Regions from separate parts of the Streptomyces camelliae genome, predicted to be linked through region 3. Evidence: riboswitches for the same ligand, from Rfam matches in the RefSeq annotation. Region 3 holds a riboswitch; each other region holds the start of a gene.
What was found. Region 3 has a riboswitch for cyclic di-AMP ahead of O1G22_RS22230 (M23 family metallopeptidase). Riboswitches for the same ligand answer to the same signal wherever they lie in the genome.

Region 1 (7,060 bases), 1.0 Mb from region 3:
AGGTCGTAGCCGCCCGGTTCGATGCCCGGCGCCGAGTCGTCGAGGTAGGGCAGCAGGGGGTGCGTGCGCTCCGGCGCGGCCACGCGCGCGTGCTCCAGCGCCTCCAGCGGGGTGATCCACGCCGACACCGAGGTCGCGAAGGACTTGCCGAGGAAAGGCCCGAGGGGGACGTACTCCCAGGCCTGGATGTCCCGCGCGGACCAGTCGTTCAGGAGACAGAGGCCGAAGACGTGGTCCCGGAAGTCCCCGAGTGCGACGGGCCTGCCCAGCTCGGAGGGGACACCCACGACGAAGCCGACCTCGGCCTCGATGTCCAGCCGGATCGACGGGCCGAACACGGGTGCCGGGTCGCCCGGGCCCTTGCGCTGCCCGGACGGCCGTACGACGTCCGTGCCCGAGACGACGACCGTGCCGGAGCGGCCGTGGTAACCGATCGGCAGATGCTTCCAGTTGGGAGTGAGGGAGTCCGCGGCGTCCGGGCGGAAGATCTGGCCGACGTTACGCGCGTGGTTCTCCGAGGCGTAGAAGTCGACGTAGTCCGCGACCTCGAAGGGCAGGTGCAGGGTCACCTCGGACAGGGGGTGGAACAGCGGCTCCACGGCCGCGCGGTGCGCGGGATCCGTGACCCAGCCTGTGATCGCGCGCCGTACCTCCGACCAGACCGTGCGGCCGGCGGCCAGCAGGGGGTTGAGGACGGGGCGGGCCAGCAGCGACTGGTGCGACGAGCCGAGGGCGGCGGCCGCGGCGCCCGCGTCGAGGACATGGTCCCCGAGCCGGACGCCGACCCTCCGCTCCCTGCTGCCGGAGGGCGAGAACACGCCATAGGGAAGGTTGTGCGGGCCGAAGGGGTCGCCCTCGGGGACGTCGAAGGGGGGCATGGGGTGCTGCCTCACTCTCATCCGGGCCATGCATGGCAATGCGTTCCATGTGATCGCGCCACACGTTACGGCCGTGACGCATGTCTTGGGCAGAGACCAGGGGGTGCCTCGGCATGAGCTCGAATGGTTGCTCGCACGAGGTCTAAAGGGTTCGCAATGTCCGGAAAGGTCTTGTCGGAGGGGGCAATTCCGGCTTAGCGTCCTTTGGGGACACGGACGGGCCGGATCCGTTCCGTTGGGGGGACACGTGGGGGGACCCGTGGCCGGAGACGCCGTCAGTGTGCCGTTCGAGGCGGACCGTGACGTGCCGGGACTCATCGTCAAGTTCGGCGACTATCCGCTGCATCATGGCGGGGTCGGCGCGATCCGCAGTCTGGGCCGCCTCGGCGTGCCCATGTACGCCATCACCGAGGATCCGTACACGCCGGCGGCCTCCTCGCGCTATCTGAAGAAGGCGTTCGTGTGGCCGACGACCGGCGCGGAGGACCCCGGCCACCTGGTCGAGGGCCTGCTGCGCGTCGGGCGCCGGATAGGCCGCCCGACCGTCCTGATACCGACCGACGAAGAGGCGGCCGTCCTGATCGCCGAGCACCAGGACGAGCTGGCCGGATCTTTTCTCTTCCCGAGGGTCGACCCCGCGCTGCCGCGCCGGCTGGCGAGCAAACAGGGGCTGCACGAACTGTGCGTCGAGCATGGCGTCGCGAGCCCGGCGGCCGTGTTCCCGGAGTCGTACGACGACGTCGTCGCCTTCGCCGGCACGGCCCGCTTCCCGGTGGTGGCCAAGAACCGCGAGGCGTTCGTACGGCGCCGGCGGCCCGCGGTGAACGGCACCACGCGCATCGCCACCCGCGAGGGTCTGCTCAGCCTGGCCCGTGACTGGGGCGAGGAACCGGGCGTGATCCTCCAGGAGTACCTGCCCCGGGAGGAGGCCGAGGACTGGATCGTGCACGCCTGCTTCGGCCCGGACTCCACCCCGCGCGCGCTTTTCACCGGTGTGAAGGTCCGCTCGTGGCCGCCGCACGCCGGCATGACGGCGAACGCGTATGTCGTCGACAACCCGGAACTCGCGGACCTCGCCGCACGTTTCATCAAACAGATCGGCTTCAGCGGCATCATCGACCTCGACCTGCGCTTCGACCGGCGCGACGGACAGTACAAGCTCCTGGACTTCAACCCGCGCATGGGCGCTCAGTTCCGGCTCTTCGAGAACGAGTCGGGGGTGGACGTCGTACGCGCCCTGCATCTCGATCTCACCGGCCGCGCCGTACCGGAGGGGGAACAGCGCGCCGGCCACCGTTACATCGTGGAGAACATCGACCTGCCCGCCCTCCTCGCCTACCGCCGCAGCGGCTATACGACGCCGCACGCGCCGGCGAGGGCAAGCGGGACGGAGCTGGCCTGGTTCGCGGGGGACGACCCGCTGCCGTTCCTCACGATGCTCGCCCGCTTCGTGCGCCCGGGCGCGAAGCACCTCCATCAGCTGTGGCGCACCAACCGCCGCGGCAGCGGCACCTCCACGAAGTAAGCGTCCACGACGCAGGTATCCGCGAAGCAGGGACCCGCGAAGCAGGCGTCCACGACGCAGGCATCCACGAAGTAGGTATCCACGAAGTAGGCAAGGCCACCACGCGTGGCGCACCGTGTCCTGGGGAGGGACTTCGTGACTCGACCGGTTGCAGTCATCGGCGCCGGGCCGTACGGCCTGTCCACCGCCGCCCATCTCCGCGCGCGCGGCATCCCCGTCCGCGTCTTCGGCGACCCCATGGTCAGCTGGCGCGCGCACATGCCCGAGGGCATGCTCCTGAAATCGACCCCCGCCGCCTCCAGCCTCGACTGCCCGCAGCCCGGCCACACCCTCGCCGACTACTGCGCGGCGGCCGGGATCCGCCGCCTGGTCAGCGACGAGGACATCATCCCGGTGGAGACGTTCATCGCCTACGGCGAGTGGTTCCAGTATCAGCTGCTGCCCGGACTGGAGCGGGTACGGGTCGTCTCCGTCGACCGTGACGCGCGCGGCGGCTTCGAACTCAAGCTGGACTCCGGAGAGCTGTTCACGGCGCGCGCGGTCGTCGTCGCCACCGGCCTGTCCGGCCTCGCCCACCTGCCGCCGGAGCTGGCGGGCGCGGCGCCCGACGGACCCGCCGCGACCGGCCCGGTCTCGCACAGCTCCCAGCACCACGACCTCGGCCGGTTCGCCGGCAAGGAGCTGATCGTCGTCGGCGCCGGTCAGTCCGCGCTGGAGACGGCGGCGCTCGCCGCCGAGGCGGGGGCACGCGTGCGCGTGGTCGCGCGCGGCCGCGACCGGGTCGCCTTCGGCGCCCCGCCGTGGGAGCAGCCGCGGCTGCGCCCCGAGTCCCCCTTCGGCCGCGCCTGGTCGCTGTGGGCGCTCAGCTACTACCCGCACCCCTACCGCTACCTGCCCGAGCCCACCCGCCACTTCCTGGTCCGCCGGGTCCTCGGACCGCTCGGCGCCTGGTGGCTGCGTGAGCGCTTCGAGGGCGCCGTACCGGTGCAGGAGGTCGAGCGGATCGTGCGTGCCGAGGCGCCGGACGGCAGCCCGGTCCTCACCGTCCGCACCCATGGCGGCCGTACCGAGCGGCTCACCGCCGACCACGTCATCGCGGCCACCGGGTACCGCGTCGCCGTCGCGGCGATGGACTTCCTCGGCCACGGACTGCGCACCCGGCTCGCGGTGAGCCGCGGCACGCCGAAACTGGGCCCCGGTTGCGTCTCCTCCGTGCCCGGCCTGTACTTCACGGGCCTGCCGGCAGCGTCGTCGTACGGCCCGGTGATGCGGTTCGTCTGCGGCACGGAGTTCGCCTCCCCGCGCCTGGCGCGACACCTCGCCGCGGCCCACGGCTGACTCCCGCGCCGGCCACCGCACCGCGAACAGGAGGACGACACACACCACTTGGGGGTGATGAGCACGTAAGTACGCAGCACGACAAGATGAGTCGGACCGGCGTCGCATCCGTATTCTCTGATCATGGCAGCCTCCCCCGCATATGCACTCATCGCGACTGACCTGGACGGAACGCTGCTGCGCGGCGACGACACGGTCTCCGGCCGGTCGCTCGCCGCGCTCGCGCGGGTGGTGCGCGCCGGTGCGCGCCACCTGGTGGTGACGGGCCGGCCGGCCCCGCGGGTACGGCCGCTGCTCGCGCACCTCGGCTGTACGGGGCTCGCGGTGTGCGGGCAGGGCGCGCAGGTCTACGACGCCGCGGCGGGCCGGCTGCTGTGGTCGGTGCGGCTGGACCGGGAACTGGCGGAGGAGGCGCTCGGCAAGATCGAGGCGGAGGTGGGGGAGGTCTTCGCCGCTGTCGATCAGGACGGTGTCGACGGGCTCACACTGATCGAGCCCGGGTACCGCATGCCGCACCCGACCCTGCCCGCGGTGGGGGTCGGCCGACGTGACGACCTGTGGCGCAGGCCCATCAGCAAGGTGCTGCTGCGCCATGCGGCCCTGTCCGACGACGAGTTGGCGGCCGTGGCGCGCGCGGTGGTGGGTTCGCTGGCGACGGTCACCATGTCGGGGCCGGGGACCGTGGAGCTCCAGCCGTGCGGGGTGACCAAGGCGACCGGGCTGGCGCTGGCCGCCGACCGGCTGGGGATCGCGCCGGAACGGGCGCTGGCGTTCGGGGACATGCCCAATGACATCCCGATGTTCGAGTGGGCCGGGCACGGGGTGGCGATGGCCGATGCGCACCCGGAACTCAAGGCGGTGGCCGACGAGATCACCTCGTCGAACGAGGACGACGGCATCGCCGTCGTCCTCGAACGACTCTTCCCGGTCGGCTGACGGCCGCGCGACTCCGACGGTCGGACGACCGCCCGGCGGCTGTCAGGGCGACTGCCGGGCTGTCGTCAGGGCGACTGCCGGGCTGTCGTCGGGGCGACCGCCGTGCCGCTGTCGGAGCGACCGCCGTGCGGCCGTCAGTACGCGCTGTGGACGTTGTCGATCGAGCCGTAGCGCGCGGCGGCGTAGTTGCAGGCCGCGGTGATGTTGGCGACCGGGTCGTAGATGTTGAACGAGGTGCCGGCCACGTGGTACGCGTTGAAGGTCGGGTCGATGACCTGGAGCAGGCCCTTGGACGGGATGCCCCGGGCCGCGTTGGAGTCCCAGTTGTTGATGGCCCACGGGTTGCCCGAGGACTCCCGGATGATGTTGCGGTAGATGCCGTGGTAGGAGCCCGGGATGCCCTTCTGGGCCATGATCGCGAGCGACTTGTGGATCCAGCCGTTGAGGTTGTTCGGGTACCCGGCAAGGGTGGTGGAGGACACCTTGGTGGCCTTCTTCGCCGGGGCGGCGGAGGCGCTGGTGGCGCCGATGAGCGGCAGGGCGAGGACGGCGGCACCGGTGCCGACGACGGCGAGGGTGCGGGCGAGGCGGTTGGCCCGGGGACGGCGGTGACGAGCGGCAGCACGCATGGGGATGTTCCTCTCCGTCGCCTGCGAGGTGAGCTGTCGGGTTCGGGCGGGGAGGTGCCCGGCCGCACCTTCGCGAGAAGGCACGGCTTCACCCCTAGCCGTTCCGGTGCGACGCGTGTCGTCCGGTCCGGCGGCTTACCTGGGTCCCCCGCTCCTGCCGTACGAAATGGGTTCGTGGATGGTCATGCGGGCGGCGGCAGGATTCGGCGTCCGCCCGACGGCCCGGAACGTATGCGAGAGCACATGTCGGGAACAAGTACTGGATTCACACAACGCACCATTTGACCTTGATGTGTGCCCTATGGGGTACTTGATCCTTTGCGGTTGCCAACCCTCAACTTGCCGACCGGGCAAGGGGAGGGAGGGTGCTCGGTGGCCGGGATGCCGGATGGGGGAGCGTGACCCAACTCACGAAATAGCAAACCCTGTCAAATCGGACATGGCGGATTCCGGGGTTGGGGTGAGAGCTGGGTGTGAGGTGGCCGGTGGACAGCCTGGGGGTGACCCGGGGGTGACCTGGGGGTGCCTCCCGGAACCTGTGACGCGATGCCCGTCGTTGTCGTGTATGTCCGCGGGTGTGCGCGGGGTGGGATGGAGGCGTTACTCCGCTCGCCCCCCGGTTCGCGACAAAGCGCAAGGCTTCCTGTTAAGTCGATAGATGTCCGTTCTTATCATCCGATCACACGCATACCGGCCATGATCCAATACCACCCGGGCTGGACCGGTGGGCGCTATCGGTGATCGAAACAGGACCGGATACGCTGACTTGAGTGATGGCAGCGACCTATCGACAAACCGTGTAATCGCCAGCAGACACCAGCAGACAGGAGACCCCTCGTGACCGTCGTCGGGCCGTTCGGGCTGAGCGTGCGGGACCAGGCTCTCGAAGCCGATGTCCAGGCCGGATTGGCGGCTGTCGAGGAAGGCTTGCTCGAAGCCACCAAGAGTGAGGTTCCGTTCATCACGGAGGCCGCGCAGCACCTGGTACGGGCCGGCGGGAAGCGGTTCCGGCCGCTGCTCGTGATGCTCGCGGCCCAGTTCGGCGACCGTTACGCGCCGGGCATCGTGCCGTCGGCCGTCGTCGTGGAGCTGACGCATCTGGCCACGCTGTACCACGACGACGTCATGGACGAGGCGGCCGTGCGGCGCGGTGTGGACAGCGCCAACACCCGCTGGGGCAACTCCGTCGCGGTCCTCACCGGCGACTTCCTGTTCGCCCGCGCCTCCCAGATCCTCGCCGACCTCGGGCCCGAGGCGGTCCGGGTGCAGGCCCTCGCGTTCGAGCGGCTGGTCACGGGCCAGATCCTGGAGACCGCCGGCCCCTCCGACGGCCGTGACCCGGTCGAGCACTACCTGGACGTGCTCGGCGGCAAGACCGGCTCCCTGGTGGCGGTCTCGTGCCGGTTCGGCGCGATGATGTCGGGCGCCGACGAGACGGTCATCGACGTCCTCACCCAGTACGGCGAGCGGCTCGGTGTCGCCTTCCAGCTCGCCGACGACGTCCTGGACATCGCCTCCGACTCGCACGAGTCCGGCAAGACCCCGGGCACCGACCTGCGCGAGGGCATCCCGACCCTGCCCGTGCTCCGGCTGCGCGAGCGCGCGGCCCGGCTGGGGCTGCCCGAGGACCTCGCGCTGTGCGAGCTGCTGGACTCCGACCTCAGCGACGACGCCCGGCACGCCGAGGCGCTGACCGCGCTGCGCGCCCACCCGGCGCTGGAGCAGGCCCGCCGCGACACCGTGCGGTATGCGGA
Region 2 (7,060 bases), 2.4 Mb from region 3:
CGCGAGCAACTCCCCGATCAGCCGGGCGGCCCCCTTCTCGTCGATGTCGTCGTACTCCGGAACCTTCCCGGGATCGGCCGCCTCCCGCCGCCACTGCCCGTACTTCACGGCTTCGGCGAGGGCCCGGACCGCGCGTTCGGCGGCGGGGTAGGCGGGGATGAGGCGGGTGCCGTCGGGGGGTGGCACCGTCGCATCGCCTCGGACGGCGGGCTCCCTGCCGACCGCGTCCGCCATGGCGTGGGGCTCACTGCCGCTCGCACGGGCCGTGGGCGCCGCCCAGGGGGGCGGCGGTACCGCCCCGGCGCCCGCCCTCGCGGTGGGCAGGTCCGCAGGGCGATGGGGGTCCCCCCGCTCGAAACGGTGGGCACCGCCTGCCGTTCCGGGTGCCTTGTCAGCGGCCGCGGGTGCGGTACTGGCCGCAGCCGACAACGCCTGTGCGAGCCCCCCGAGCTCCACGTGCACCACCAGCACCGGCTTGCCCGGAACGGCCGCCGCCGCGGACCTGAGCGCCTCCGCCAGCTCCGCGTCCCCCGGCGAGCCCTCCCCGATCGCCGGGATCGCCGTCACCACGACGGAGTCGACCGTGTCGTCGGCCAGCGCGGCGGACAGCGCCCGGTGGAAGTCCTCCGCCGTCGCCCCGGTCGTCAGGTCCACCGGCCGGGCCGGCCGCAGGCCCTCCGCGAGGCAGCGGTCGTACGCCAGCGCCCCCAGCGACTCGGAGTTGCCGAGGATCGCCACCCTCGGCCCGGCCGGCAGCGGCTGGCGGGCGAGCAGCAGGCCGGTGTCGACCAGTTCCGTGATCGTGTCGACCCGGAGCACCCCGGCCTGCCGCAGCAGCGCGGAGACGGTGGCGTGCGGCAGCCGGGTCGCGCGCACCGCGTGCCCCTGCGGCGCGGAGCCGACCCCCTGCACCACGACGAGCGGCTTCGCCGCCGCCGTCCGCCGCGCGAGGCGGGTGAACTTGCGCGGGTTGCCGATGGATTCCAGGTACATGAGGGCGACGTCGGTCTCGGGGTCGTCGTACCAGTACTGCAGGACGTCGTTGCCGGAGACGTCCGCGCGGTTGCCGGCGGAGACGAACGTGGAGACGCCCGTGACCCCGGTGACCCCTCCCCCGCGCCGGTGCAGCCGGGACAGCAGGGCGATGCCGATGGCGCCGGACTGGGCGAACAACCCGATGCGGCCGGGGCGGGGCATCTCGGGGGCGAGCGAGGCGTTCAGCCGGACGCCGGGGGCGGTGTTGATGATGCCGAAGGCGTTGGGGCCGATGAGCCGCATGCCGTACGCGCGCGCGTGCCGCACGAGGGCCCGCTGCCGCTCCCGCCCTTCGGGCCCGCTCTCGGCATATCCGGCGGACAGGACGACGAGCCCCTGCACACCGTGCTCACCGCACTCGGCGACCACGGCGGGCACGTGATCGGCCGGTACGGCGATCACGGCGAGGTCGACCGGGCCGTCGATCTCCCGCACCGAGCGGTGCGCGGGCACCCCGTCGACCTCCTTGAGGTCCTCGGGGAAGGCCCGGTTCACGGCGTGCAGCCGGCCGCTGTAGCCGCCGTCCCGGATGTTGTCGAGGACGCTGCGGCCGACTCCTCCGGGAGCTCGGCCGACGCCGATGACCGCCACCGAACCGGGCGCGAGCAGCCGCCGTACCGAGCGGGCCTCGGCGCGCTGCTCCCGCGCGCGCTGCACGGCGAGCGAGCGGTCGGTGGGTTCGAGGTCGAACTCCAGGCGGACGACGCCGTCCTCGAAGCTGCGCTTCTGGGTGTACCCGGCGTCCGTGAACACCTTGATCATCTTGGTGTTGGCGGGCAGCACCTCGGCGGCGAAGCGGCGGATGCCGCGCTCACGCGCGACGGCCGCGACGTGCTCCAGCAGGGCGGAGGCGACCCCGCGGCCCTGGTGCGCGTCCTGCACCAGGAAGGCGACCTCGGCCTCGTCGGCCGGCGCGGAGGCGGGCAGACCGTCGGCGCCGATGCGGTCATAGCGTACGGTGGCGATGAACTCGCCGCCGATGGTGGCCGCGAGTCCCACCCGGTCCACAAAGTCGTGGTGCGTGAAGCGGTGGACGTCCTTGGCGGACAGTCGTGGGTACGGCGCGAAGAAGCGGTAGTACTTCGACTCGTCCGAGACCTGCTCGTAGAAGCTGACCAGGCGGTCGGCGTCATCAACGGTGATGGGCCGGATGCGCGCGGTACCCCCGTCGCGCAGCACCACGTCCGCCTCCCAGTGGGCGGGGTACTCGTGCCGGTCCTGCCGGCCCGCCGAGGTCTGCATGGGCCCCAGAGTACGGCTCGCGTCCGACAACGGCGCGAGGCAGTCTGTGGAGGACGAAAACCCGGACCGAGGCCGCGGTCCGACGACACGCCAGGGGCGGACGGACGTCCGCTCCGGGCATGCTTCACGATATGGGAAACTGGTCTAGACAACCCTGAACACCGAAGGGCAGCAACACATGGCTGAGCGCCGCGTCAACGTCGGCTGGGCCGAGGGCCTCCACGCCCGCCCCGCCTCCATCTTCGTCCGAGCCGCCACGGCCGCAGGCGTCCCGGTGACGATCGCCAAGGCTGACGGCACCCCCGTCAACGCGGCCTCCATGCTGGCCGTCCTCGGCCTCGGCGCCCAGGGGGGCGAGGAGATCGTCCTCGCCTCCGACGCCGAGGGCGCGGACATCGCCCTGGACCGGCTGGCCAAGCTGGTCGCCGAGGGTCTGGAAGAACTGCCCGAGACGGTCTGACCGCCCACGCGCAGAACCGCGAAGCCGCGTCGCCCTTTCCGGGCGGCGCGGCTTCGCCGTTTCCCGGGCGGCACAGCTCGGCCGCCTTTCGGGAATACGCGGGCACACCAGCAATTCAGGCAGCGGAAATACACCGCGCCGAATTACTCTTCTTTGTATACGGCGCGCGTGTTAATGCCGCGGGCCCGACGTGTTTACGACGTGTTGCGAAGTCCTCACACGCTCACCGGCACCGGAAAAGCGCAGCCGGTGCGCGGCCGTCGTGCGCTCGCCGTGCAGCGCCGTGAGCGCCCGCGCGCGCTCGCCGTCGCCGCGCGCCACCGCGTCCACGATCGCGCCGTGCTCCGCCCAGGCATCGGCCGGGCTGGGCGGCGCCTCCACCGTGTACATCCAGGCGATCTTGTGCCGCAGCTGGGTCAGCATGGAGGTCAGCGACGGGCTGCCGCAGGCCTGGGCGAGCGTCTCGTGGAACCAGCCGCCCAGCGAGCGCAGATCCTCGCTGCTGCCCCGTCGGGCCCGCTCCTGACCCAGCCTCACCAGGCCGCGCAGCACCTTGAGATGCGCCTCCGTGCGCCGCTGGGCGGCCCGGGCGGCCCCGAGCGGCTCCAGGAGCATGCGCATCTCCAGCAGGTCGGCGGCCTCCTGCTCGGTCGGCTCGGCCACGCACGCGCCCGCGTGCCGGCGCGTCACCACGAAGCCCTCCGCCTCCAGAGTGCGCAGCGCCTCGCGGACGGGGACGCGCGAGACGCCGTAACGACGCGCCAGGACTTCCTCGGTCAGCCGGCTGCCGCGCTCGTAGACACCGGCGACGATGTCGTCCCGGATCGCCGTGCATACCGAGTGCGCCGGAATACGCATGACCGACCTCCGCCTTAATCCCCGTGAAACGTCGACGATGGACGTGTGTTCCGTGACTCTATTCCAATGAGCCGGAATTTCCGACGGCGGGCCGGAATCCATGGAGGTTTTTTGGACAGACCTCCGGCGGACAGCGTGAAAAACGGCGAAAGCCCCGGCTCGATGAGCCGGGGCCGCGGATGCCGTGCGCGGGTGGGTCAGACGTTCACGCCGTGCTTGCGGAGATAGGCGACGGGGTCGACGTCCGAGCCGTAGTCGGGGGTGGTCCGGGCCTCGAAGTGGAGGTGCGGCCCGGTGACGTTGCCGGTCGCGCCGGACAGGCCGATCTGCTGGCCCGGGGTGACCTGCTGGCCCACCGTGACCCCGATGGACGACAGGTGGCCGTACTGGGTGTACATGCCGTCGGCCATCCGGATCACGATCTGGTTGCCGTACGCGCCGCCCCAGCCGGTGGAGACGACAGTGCCGGAACCGACCGCGTGGACGGGCGTGCCGCTGGCCGCGTGGAAGTCGATGCCGGTGTGCGAACCGGAGGACCACAGGGAGCTGCTGGCCTTGTAGCCCGTGGAGACGTACGAGTCGGTGATCGGGGCGACGAAGCGGTTCAGCCGCTCGCGCTCGGCCTCGCGGATCTCCTGGGCCCGCTCGGCCGCGGCCTGCTCGGCCGCCTTCTGCTCCGCGGCCCGCTGCTGGGCGGCGGCCTGCGCGTCGATGTTCGCGGCGATGTCGTCGCCCACGGTGATCACCGGGGTGAGGCCGGTCTGCTCGGGGGAGTTCTGGGCGGCGAACGCCGGGGCGGCCGCGAGGGTGCCGACGACTCCGGTGGTGAGGGCCGCGATACCGGCCGCCTGAGCGGTGGTGCGCTTGACCCGGCCGGGCTTGCGATGCTTCCCGGAGGCGCACATGAACGCCATGAAGTGGCTGGTCCTTTCCTTCCCTCTCGCCTGCCGGGTTAGCTGACGGGTTCGGAGCAGGAAGGTCTCCTACGGCCCCCACGCGCACGCGTGGGCGTCCGATTCACCCCAAGGGACCTGGGTCCCCGGCTCCCCTGGCTCGCGCCGTACGGGGACTCGGCGATGGCTGTCCGGTGCCGCGGGTGCGGCGCACTGCCTGACGAACAGCCCGGACGACGCTAGGCGGGCCCGTCGGTGATCCCCAAACCGATCCGGGTTTTTGTAGCGCATCCCACAGGGCAGACAGGCAACCTCCGCCCCAAATCGGGCATCTGAGGCGGGAAGCGGAACAGCAAGGGGCCCTGACGGCCCGTAAGCCGTCAGGGCCCCACGCATGCGCGTGCGTTACTCGGCCGCCACCACGGTGACGTCGCCGATGCCGAGCGCCTCCACCGGCGCCTTGATCTGGGCGGCGTCACCGACGAGGACGGTCACCAGGCGGTCCACCGGGAAGGCGTTCACGACGGCCGCCGTGGCCTCCACCGTGCCCGTCGCGGCCAGCTGCTGGTACAGCGTCGCCTGGAAGTCGTCGGGCAGGTGCTGCTCGACCTGGTCGGCCAGCGTGCTCGCGACGGCCGCCGCCGTCTCGTACTTCAGCGGCGCCACCCCGACGAGGTTCTGCACGGCCACGTCCCGCTCGGCGTCGGTCAGGCCGTCCGCCGCGAGGGTGCGCAGCACCTTCCACAGGTCCTCCAGCGCGGGACCGGTGTTCGGCGTGTCCACCGAGCCGCTGATGGCGAGCATGGAGATGCCCGTGCCGTCCGCGGCGGAACGCAGGACCTGGCCGAACGCGCGCACACCGTAGGTGTAGCCCTTCTCCTCGCGCAGGACGCGGTCCAGGCGGGAGGTGAGGGTGCCGCCGAGGCAGTAGGTGCCGAGCACCTGGGCGGGCCACACGCGGTCGTGCCGGTCGGGGCCGACGCGGCCGATGAGCAGCTGCGTCTGGACGGCGCCGGGCCGGTCCACGATGACCACGCGCCCGGTGTCGTCGGCGCTCACCGACGGCACCGTACGGGCCGCGCCCGGGGTGCCCGTCCAGGCGCCAAGGGTCTCGCCGAGCAGCGCGTCCAGGTCGACGCCGGTCAGGTCGCCGACCACGACCGCGGTGGCCGTGGCGGGGCGGACGTGGCGGTCGTAGAAGGCGCGTACGGCGGCCGCGTCGATCTTCTCGACCGTGTCCTCGGTGCCCTGGCGCGGGCGCGACATGCGCGAGCTCGCCGGGAACAGTTCCTTGGAGAGCTCCTTGGCGGCCCGGCGGGAGGGGTTGGCCAGCTCGTGCGGGATCTCGTCCAGGCGGTTGCGGACCAGCCGCTCGACCTCGCTCTCGGCGAACGCGGGCGCGCGCAGGGCGTCGGCGAGCAGGCCGAGGCCCTTGGCCAGCCGGGAGGCGGGCACCTCCAGGCTGAGCCGGACGCCCGGGTGGTCGGCGTGCGCGTCGAGCGTGGCGCCCGCGCGCTCCAGCTCGGCGGCGAACTCCTCGGCGGAGTGCTTGTCGGTGCCCTCCGAGAAGGCCCGCGCCATGATCGTGCCGACGCCGTCCAGGCCGGCCGGCTCGGCGTCCAGGGGCGCGTCGAGCAGCACCTCGACGGCGACGACCTGCTGGCCGGGGCGGTGGCAGCGCAGCACCGTCAGGCCGTTGTCCAGCGCGCCGCGCTCGGGGGCCGGGAACGCCCACGGCTTGGCGTCGCCGGGCTGGGGCTGGGGGTGGAAGTCCATGGTGGCGAGCTCGGTCACTTGGCCGTCTCCTCGTTCTCGTTGCCGGCCTCTACGGTCGCTTCCTGCTCCGGGTCCTCGCCGCGCCCCGCTTCCTCGGTGTGCTCGGCGGACTCGGCGGACAGCGGCTCGTAGACGAGGACCGCGCGGTTGTCGGGGCGCAGGCGGGCCTTGGCGACCTCCTGGACCTCCTCCGGGGTGATCTCCAGGACGCGCTTGACGGCGGTGAGGGCGAGCTGCGGGTCGCCGAACAGGACGGCGAACCGGCACAGTTCGTCGGCGCGGCCGGCGACCGTGCCCAGCCGGTCCAGCCACTCGCGCTCCAACTGGGCCTGGGCGCGCTCCATTTCCTCCGGCGTGGGGCCCTGCTCGGCGAACCGGGCCAGCTCCTCGTCGATGGCGGCTTCGATGACCGGCACCTCGACGTCCCCGGAGGTCTTCACGTCCAGCCAGCCCATCGAGGGGGCGCCGGCGAGGCGCAGCAGACCGAAGCCGGCCGCGACGGCCGTACGGTCGCGGCGCACCAGCCGGTTGTACAGCCGGGAGGACTCGCCGCCGCCGAGGACGGTCAGAGCGAGGTCGGCCGCGTCGCACGCGCGCGTGCCGTCGTGCGGGAGCCGGTAGGCGGCCATCAGGGCGCGCGCCGGGACCTCCTCGACGACGACCTCACGCTTCTGCTCGCCGATGACCTCCGGCAGGGTGCCGTCGCGGGGGGCGGGCTTGCCGTCGTGCGCGGGGATCGAGCCGAAGTACTTCTCGACCCAGGCGAGGGTCTGCTTCGGGTCGATGTCGCCGACCA
Region 3 (7,060 bases):
CTGGTCGACGCCGCGTCCTGGCACTGGATCTTCCTGGTGAACCTGCCGGTGGGCCTGCTCGCCCTGGCACTCGCGGTACGACTGCTGCCGCGCGACACACCGGACGCGGGGACGCGCGCCGCCGCCCGCCTGGACGTCCCCGGCCTGCTGATGCTCTCGCCGGGCCTCGCCCTGCTCCTCTACGGCCTCGCGCGCGGCGGCGAACGCGGCGACTTCACCGCCCCCGGCGCCCTGCTGCCCACCCTCGCGGGAGCCGCCCTGACGGCCGCCTTCGTCCGCCGGGCGCTGACCGTGCGCGAACCGCTGCTGGACCTACGGCTCCTGCGCGACCGTACCTTCGCCGCGGGCGTCACCACCCTCGCCCTGTTCACCTGCGGTTACTTCGGCTCGATGCTGCTCGGCCCGCTGTACTGGCAGCAGCAGCGGGGGCTGAGCGCGACGGCCGCCGGGCTGCTGGGCGCTCCGACGGGACTCGTCGTCGGTACGGCGATGCAGTTCGCGGCGCGCCGGGTCGACCAGGTGTCCCCGCGCCGGCTGATCCCGGCCGGTGTCGCGCTGGCCGCCCTCGGGATGGCGCTGCTGGCCTGGCAGGCGGGCGTGCCCGGGGTGGCGGCCTGGCGGTTCGTCGCCTCGGCCATGGTGATGGGCGCCGGTGTCGGCACGGTGCTGATGCCGACGATGACGACCGCGACCCGGGAGCTGCCCGTGGACCGGATGCCGGCGGCGAGCACCGCGCTCAGCATCAACTCCCAGCTGGCGGCGTCGGTGGGCACGGCGGTGCTCTCGGTGGTCCTGGGCGCGGCGGGCCAGGACCCGGCGGGCTTCCGCGTCACCTACGCGGTGGCCGCGGCCCTGCTGTCCCTGTCGCTCCTCCCGGCCCTGCGCCTTCCGGGCCGTCGCCGGCCGTGACGTCAGCCCGCGTTGCGCTCCACGAGGTCCGTCAGCTCCGCCAGCGGCAGCGTGTGCTGGGTCTGGAGGACCTTCGCGCGCAGGTAGCGGACGTTGTGGGCCGTGGTGAAGACGCCGGTCGGCACCCGGTCCCGGACGGCGAGGCCCAGGGTGCGCAACTGCTCGGCCTTGTCGGGGTTGTTGGACAGCAGGTCCAGCTCCCCGATGCCGAGGGCGGCGAGCATCTGCGCGGCGGCGGTGTAGTCGCGGGCGTCCTCCGGCAGGCCGAGCGCGGCGTTCGCCTCGTAGGTGTCGAGGCCCTGGTCCTGCAGCGCGTACGCGTCGAGCTTGTTGTAGAGGCCGATGCCGCGGCCCTCCTGGCGGAGGTAGAGCAGCACCCCGCCGTGCTCGGCGATGCGCTCGACGGCCTCGCGCAGCTGCGGGCCGCAGTCGCAGCGGGCCGAGCCGAAGACGTCACCGGTGAGGCACTCGGAGTGCAGCCGTACCAGCGGGACGGAGCCCGGGGCCGGATCGCCGAGGACTACGGCGACGTGTTCCTGGCCGTCGGCCAGGCCGTGAAAGGTGACGAGTTCGGTGTCGACGCTGTAGCCGTCGTGGAAGCGCAGCGGTACCCGGACACGGGAGCGCGGCGTGGCGGCGGGGGTGTCGGACATGCGGGTCCCTCCGGGGCGGGCTGGTGCTTCAGTTTTGAAGCAGTGAGACGAGGAGACCCTACCCCTGCTTAAAAGTTAAAGCAATTGGTTTCCGTGGGATCCGGCTCAGGGTGCGGGCGGCCGGGACGACGAGCACGACGACCGGCGCCGCCACGGCACATCCCCCGCCCCGGACCCGGCCTCGGGGTTCTCGTCCTGCAGCCCCCGCGCGACCCCGGTGAAGATCTCCTCCAGCTGCCCCACCTGCTCGGGCGTGAGCCGGTCGAAGAGGATGCCGCGCACGGTCTCCACATGCCCGGGCGCCGCCTGCTCCAGCACCGCCATCCCCTCGTCCGTCAGCACGGCGATGCTGCTGCGCTTGTCCCAGCGGCAGTCCTCCCGCCGCACCAGCCCGTCCCGCTCAAGGCGGGTCACCGCATAGGTGAGCCGACTGCGCGTGATCTTCAGCGACTCGGCGAGATCGGTCATGCGCAGCCGCCGCTCCGGCGCCTCGGAGAGATTGGCCAGCACGGAGTAGAACAGGTGGGGCATGCCGGCCTCGTGCTGGAGCTGCCGGTCGATCGCGTCCTCCAGGAGGTGGGTCGCGGCGATGTAGGCGCGCCAGGCGCGCTGCTCCTCGGGGCTGAGCCAGCGGGTCGTCATGCAGCCAGTGTAGGTTTGTTTCAAACTTGAACCAAGAGGCCCAGTTCACAGGGAGACCCGCCGATGTCGTACCCGTATGTACTGCTGTCCGCCGCCGTCTCCCTCGACGGCTACCTGGACGACACCGGCCCCGAGCGCCTGCTGCTGTCCAGCCCGGCCGACTTCGACCGGGTCGACGCCGTGCGGGCCGCGTCCGACGCCATCCTCGTCGGCGCCGGCACGATCCGCGCCGACAACCCGCGGCTGCTGGTCAACTCCGCCGAGCGCCGGGCGGCCCGCGTCGCGGCGGGCAGGCCGGAGTATCCGCTGAAGGTGACGGTCACCGCCTCCGGCGACCTCGACCCGGCCGCGCAGTTCTGGCACACCGGCGGCGAGAAGATCGTCTATACGACCGACTCGGGCGCCGAGCGCGCCGCCCGCCTCCTCGGCGACACCGCCGAGGTCGTCCCGCTCGGCCCCGGCCTCGACTGGCGGGCCCTGCTGGAGCACCTGCGCGTGGTGCGCGGAGTGCGGCGCCTGATGGTCGAGGGCGGCGGCACCGTCCACACCCAGCTGCTCCAGCAGGGCCTCGCCGACGAACTCCAGCTGGTCCTCGCGCCCCTCCTCGTCGGCGACCCGGCGGCGCCGAGGCTGTTCGGCCCCGGGGCCTACCAGGCCGGCCGCCTGCGCCTGGTCGAGACCCGCCGTATCGAGGACGTCGTCCTCATGCGCTACGAGCCCACCGCCCCCGGCACCGGCCCCGTCCCCTCCGCCGCCGACCGCCACTGGCTGCGCACCGCCTGCGAACTCGCCGCCCTGTGCCCGCCCTCCGAGACGGCGTTCAGCGTCGGCGCGGTGGTGGTCGCGGCCGACGGCACGGAGCTGGCGCGCGGCCACTCGCGCGAGGGCGACGACCCCGTGGTCCACGCGGAGGAGGCCGCGCTGGCCAAGATCGCCCCGGCCGACCCCCGGCTGGCCGGCGCCACGGTGTACAGCAGCCTGGAGCCCTGTGCCCGGCGCGCGTCCCGGCCCGCGCCGTGCGCCGAGCTGATCCTGCGGGCGGGGGTGCGGCGGGTGGTGACGGCCTGGCGTGAGCCGGACACTTTCGTGGAAGCCGCGGACGGGAGCGGGGTGCTGGTGACGGCGGGCGCCGAAGTGGTCGTACTGCCGGAGTACGAGGAGCAGGCGAAGGCGCCGAACCGGCACTTGGCCGGATAACACTCAGGGCCCGGAATCCACTGGATTCCGGGCCCTGAGCCTTCAGTAGCGGGGACAGGATTTGAACCTGCGACCTCTGGGTTATGAGCCCAGCGAGCTACCGAGCTGCTCCACCCCGCGTCGTTGTGACTCCAGAGTACCCCATGTGCAGGACTGTTCGCACACCGGTTGATCGCGGAGGCGTCGCGCGGTGTCATCCGCTCGGGTCAGCCGAGGTCGCCCGGACGGCCCGGGGCGGCCAGTCTGGACCGTACGTCGGACACGTGGGAGACGAGCGGTGGGCCCTGGAGAGGTGGAGGAGGAGCGGACGTATGCCTGGGCGGGGGGACGGCTGCCCGGTGACCCCGTGCCCGACCCGGGCCTCGGCGACGAGACCGCGCCGCCGCGCCCGCGCCGCCTCACCCCCCGCTCACTGGCCCGCGCCCTGCCCGCGCTGCTGATCGCCGGCGGGGTGCTGTACGGCCTGCTCACCCCGAGGGAGTTCACCGCCGTACCGTTCTTCACGGCCGCCCCGCTGATCGCCGCGCCCCTGTCCTCGCTGCGCACCACCGTGCTGACCGGTGCCGCGGCCGTCGTCGCGATGTACGCGGTGCGCTCCCGGGGCGGCGAGCACTCGGCCGCGGGTGTCGTCACGGACGTCGTCACCGTGGCCTCGGTCGCTCTGCTGGCCGTCGCCATCAACCGGGTCGTCCGGCTCGGTGACCGGCGGCTCGCCTCCGCCCGGGAGATCGCCGAGGCCGCCCAGCGGGCCGTACTGCCGGAGCCCGCCGCGCGGATCGGCGGCTTCGAGATCGCCGCCTGCTACGAGGCGGCCCGGCAGGACGCGTTCATCGGCGGCGACCTGTACGCGGTGCAGGACAGCCCGTACGGCGTCCGGCTGATCGTCGGGGACGTGCGCGGCAAGGGCATGGGTGCGGTCGCCGCCGTCGCCGTGGTGATCGGCGCGTTCCGGGAGGCCGCCGAGCGGGAGGACACGCTGGAGGCGGTGGCGCAGCGGTTGGAGCGGGCGCTGGCCCGCGAGGGCACCCGGCGCGAGGCCGTCGACGCCTTCGAGGGCTTCACCACCGCCGTCCTCGCCGAACTCCCGCACGGCGACGGGCTGGTACGGGTCCTCAGCCGCGGCCATCCGCCCCCGCTGCTGCTGTACGCCGACGGCACCCTGCGCACCCTGGCCGCCCCCGAGCCCGCGCTGCCGCTCGGCATGGGCGACCTCGGAATATGGCCCGACGAGGTCATGGAGGAGCGCTTCCCGGACGGGGCGACCCTGCTGCTGTACACCGACGGGCTGTCCGAGGCCCGGGACGCCCTCGGCCGGTTCTACGACCCCGAACGGCGGCTCGCCGGGCGGGCCTATCCCGGTCCCGCGGCGCTGCTCGGGACGCTCGCCGACGAGGTGCGCCGGCACTCCGGCGGGATGACGGACGACATGGCGCTGCTTGCCGTACGGCATCCCGGGCTCTCACCCACGGTGACCGGACGACCGCCGTCCGCATAACATCTGAGACACCATCAAAAACGCCGAGACTCCTGAATGGCGGTCAACTCGCCCGGTTTGCCGTGGAATCACGGGGTAAGTCCGGTCCGGAAAGCGTTAATGATCAAGTCGAACGGCTTGGAAAGTGACTCGCAGGTCTATTAACGTTCGATAACGCAGCGCGGTCGTCCCAGCCGCCACAAGAGGCGGCTCCGTGCGCACGCGCCGAATCCCGCAAGGGAGCCGGGGAACCACCACCCTGGGGTGAATCACGCGTACACCGGTCGGTATACGCGCGTAGGAGACCTTCCCGCTCCGAACCCGTCAGCTAACCCGGTAGGCGACGGAAGGAAAGGAGTACGCCCGCGTGGCGTCCAACCGGCCTGCCCCCGAAGCCCCGTTCATACCGGCGTCCGACGAGTCCGAGAGCTTCGGCTACGGCTCCTACCGCGCCGACGAGGGCCCCTGGGAGGAGTGGAACCCCACCGAGGACTCCGTCGACCGGGTCCGGGGCCGGCACCGCGTCGCCAAGCAGCGCGGCGGCTTCGCCCGCAGCTCCACCGTCCTCGGCGTCGGCGTCATGGCCGCGGTCGGCGCGGGCGGCATGGCCAGCGCCCACACCGGCAAGTCCCCGGTCTCCATCTCCCTGCCCGACTCCGTCACCCACCTCTTCGAGGGCGGCGGCTCCTCCTCGGCGCCGAAGGCCACCGGCACCGGGCTCTCGGGCGTCGGCGTGAGCGCCGACAGCACCAAGAGCGGCGGCGCCGGCGAGGCCCTGCGCAACCGCATCATGGCCCAGGCCGAGCAGCAGCAGAGCAAGGCCGACAGCAAGGCCACCGCCGCCGCGCTCGCCGCCACCGAGAAGCAGACCGCCGACGCGGCCGCCAAGGCGGAGAAGGACGCTGCCGCCCAGGCCGCCGCCGCCAAGGACAAGGCGGTGGCCGACGCGAAGCAGGTGGCCGAGGCCGCGCGGCTGGCCGAGCTGGCCAAGCAGTACACGCTGCCCGTCGTGTCGTACACGATCACCGGCACCTTCGGTCAGCCCGGCGCGATGTGGTCCTCCGGCTACCACACCGGCCTCGACTTCGCCGCCCCCACCGGCACCCTGATCAAGGCCGTCCACGGCGGCACGATCACCGAGGCCGGCTGGGCCGGCGCCTACGGCTACCGCACCATCCTGACCCTGGACGACGGCACCGAGCTGTGGTTCTGCCACCAGTCCTCGATCAACGTCTCGGTCGGCCAGAAGGTCTCCACCGGCGACGTCATCGGCCGGGTCGGCGCCACCGGCAACGTCACCGGCCCGCACCTGCACCTGGAGGTCCACCCGAACGGCCAGGCCACCGCCATCGACCCGGCGCCGTGGCTGCGCGACAAGGGCCTCAACCCCTGAACCGGACCATGGCATTCGTGTGAACTCGGCGCCGGCGGTGGAATGCGATCATCCTCCGCCGGTGTTGATGCAGAGCATGACTTCCTTGCGCACACTCGGTTCCTCCGACCTCCAGGTCTTCCCCCTCTCCCTGGGCGGGAACGTCTTCGGCTGGACCGCCGACGAGGAGACCTCCTTCGCCGTCCTCGACGCCTACGCGGCGGCGGGCGGCAACTTCATCGACACCGCCGACTCCTACTCCGCCTGGGTCGAGGGCAACCAGGGCGGCGAGTCCGAGACGATCATCGGCAAGTGGGTCAAGGCCCGCGGCAACCGCTCCGACGTCGTCATCGCCACCAAGGTCAGCCAGCACCCGCAGTTCCAGGGCCTGTCCGCCGCCAACATCAAGGCCGCCGCCGACGCCTCCCTGAGCCGCCTGGGCACCGACTACATCGACCTCTACTACACCCACTTCGACAAGCCCGAGGTCCCGGTCGAGGAGATCATCGGCGCCCTCGACGAGCTCGTGAAGGCGGGCAAGGTCCGGCACATCGCCGCCTCCAACATCAGCGCCGAGCGCCTTCAGGCCTCCCTCGACTTCTCCGACCGCGAGGGCCTGGCCCGCTACGTCGCCCTCCAGCCGCACTACAACCTCGTCTCCCGCGACACCTACGAGGGCGAGCTGCAGGACCTGGCCGCCAAGGAGAACCTCTCCGCGGTGCCGTACTTCTCCCTCGCCTCGGGCTTCCTGACCGGCAAGTACCGCCCCGGTACCAAGGTCGACAGCGCCCGCGCCGAAGGGGCCCAGAAGCA

Region 1: it holds a riboswitch for cyclic di-AMP, as region 3 does, so the genes downstream of both, O1G22_RS17555 (transglycosylase SLT domain-containing protein) here and O1G22_RS22230 (M23 family metallopeptidase) in region 3, are expected to answer to the same signal.
Region 2: it holds a riboswitch for cyclic di-AMP, as region 3 does, so the genes downstream of both, O1G22_RS11125 (M23 family metallopeptidase) here and O1G22_RS22230 (M23 family metallopeptidase) in region 3, are expected to answer to the same signal.

Annotation. Positions count from the first base shown of each region.
Region 1 covers NZ_CP115300.1:3,872,204-3,879,263, reverse strand. The annotation lists gene fahA (fumarylacetoacetase) at 1-878, opposite strand, end outside; gene O1G22_RS17570 (carboxylate--amine ligase) at 1,159-2,403, shown strand; gene O1G22_RS17565 (FAD-dependent oxidoreductase) at 2,539-3,741, shown strand; gene O1G22_RS17560 (HAD family hydrolase) at 3,865-4,677, shown strand; gene O1G22_RS17555 (transglycosylase SLT domain-containing protein) at 4,812-5,306, opposite strand; cyclic di-AMP (ydaO/yuaA leader) riboswitch at 5,310-5,489, opposite strand; gene O1G22_RS17550 (polyprenyl synthetase family protein) at 6,144-7,060, shown strand, end outside.
Region 2 covers NZ_CP115300.1:2,459,806-2,466,865, forward strand. The annotation lists gene O1G22_RS11110 (bifunctional acetate--CoA ligase family protein/GNAT family N-acetyltransferase) at 1-2,277, opposite strand, end outside; gene O1G22_RS11115 (HPr family phosphocarrier protein) at 2,456-2,737, shown strand; gene O1G22_RS11120 (GntR family transcriptional regulator) at 2,909-3,595, opposite strand; gene O1G22_RS11125 (M23 family metallopeptidase) at 3,793-4,509, opposite strand; cyclic di-AMP (ydaO/yuaA leader) riboswitch at 4,522-4,681, opposite strand; gene O1G22_RS11130 (M16 family metallopeptidase) at 4,894-6,282, opposite strand; gene O1G22_RS11135 (M16 family metallopeptidase) at 6,279-7,060, opposite strand, start outside.
Region 3 covers NZ_CP115300.1:4,872,817-4,879,876, forward strand. The annotation lists gene O1G22_RS22200 (DHA2 family efflux MFS transporter permease subunit) at 1-909, shown strand, start outside; gene O1G22_RS22205 (GTP cyclohydrolase II) at 912-1,562, opposite strand; gene O1G22_RS22210 (MarR family winged helix-turn-helix transcriptional regulator) at 1,668-2,204, opposite strand; gene O1G22_RS22215 (dihydrofolate reductase family protein) at 2,268-3,401, shown strand; tRNA gene O1G22_RS22220 (tRNA-Met) at 3,448-3,521, opposite strand; gene O1G22_RS22225 (PP2C family protein-serine/threonine phosphatase) at 3,679-4,896, shown strand; cyclic di-AMP (ydaO/yuaA leader) riboswitch at 5,089-5,233, shown strand; gene O1G22_RS22230 (M23 family metallopeptidase) at 5,243-6,268, shown strand; gene O1G22_RS22235 (aldo/keto reductase) at 6,345-7,060, shown strand, end outside.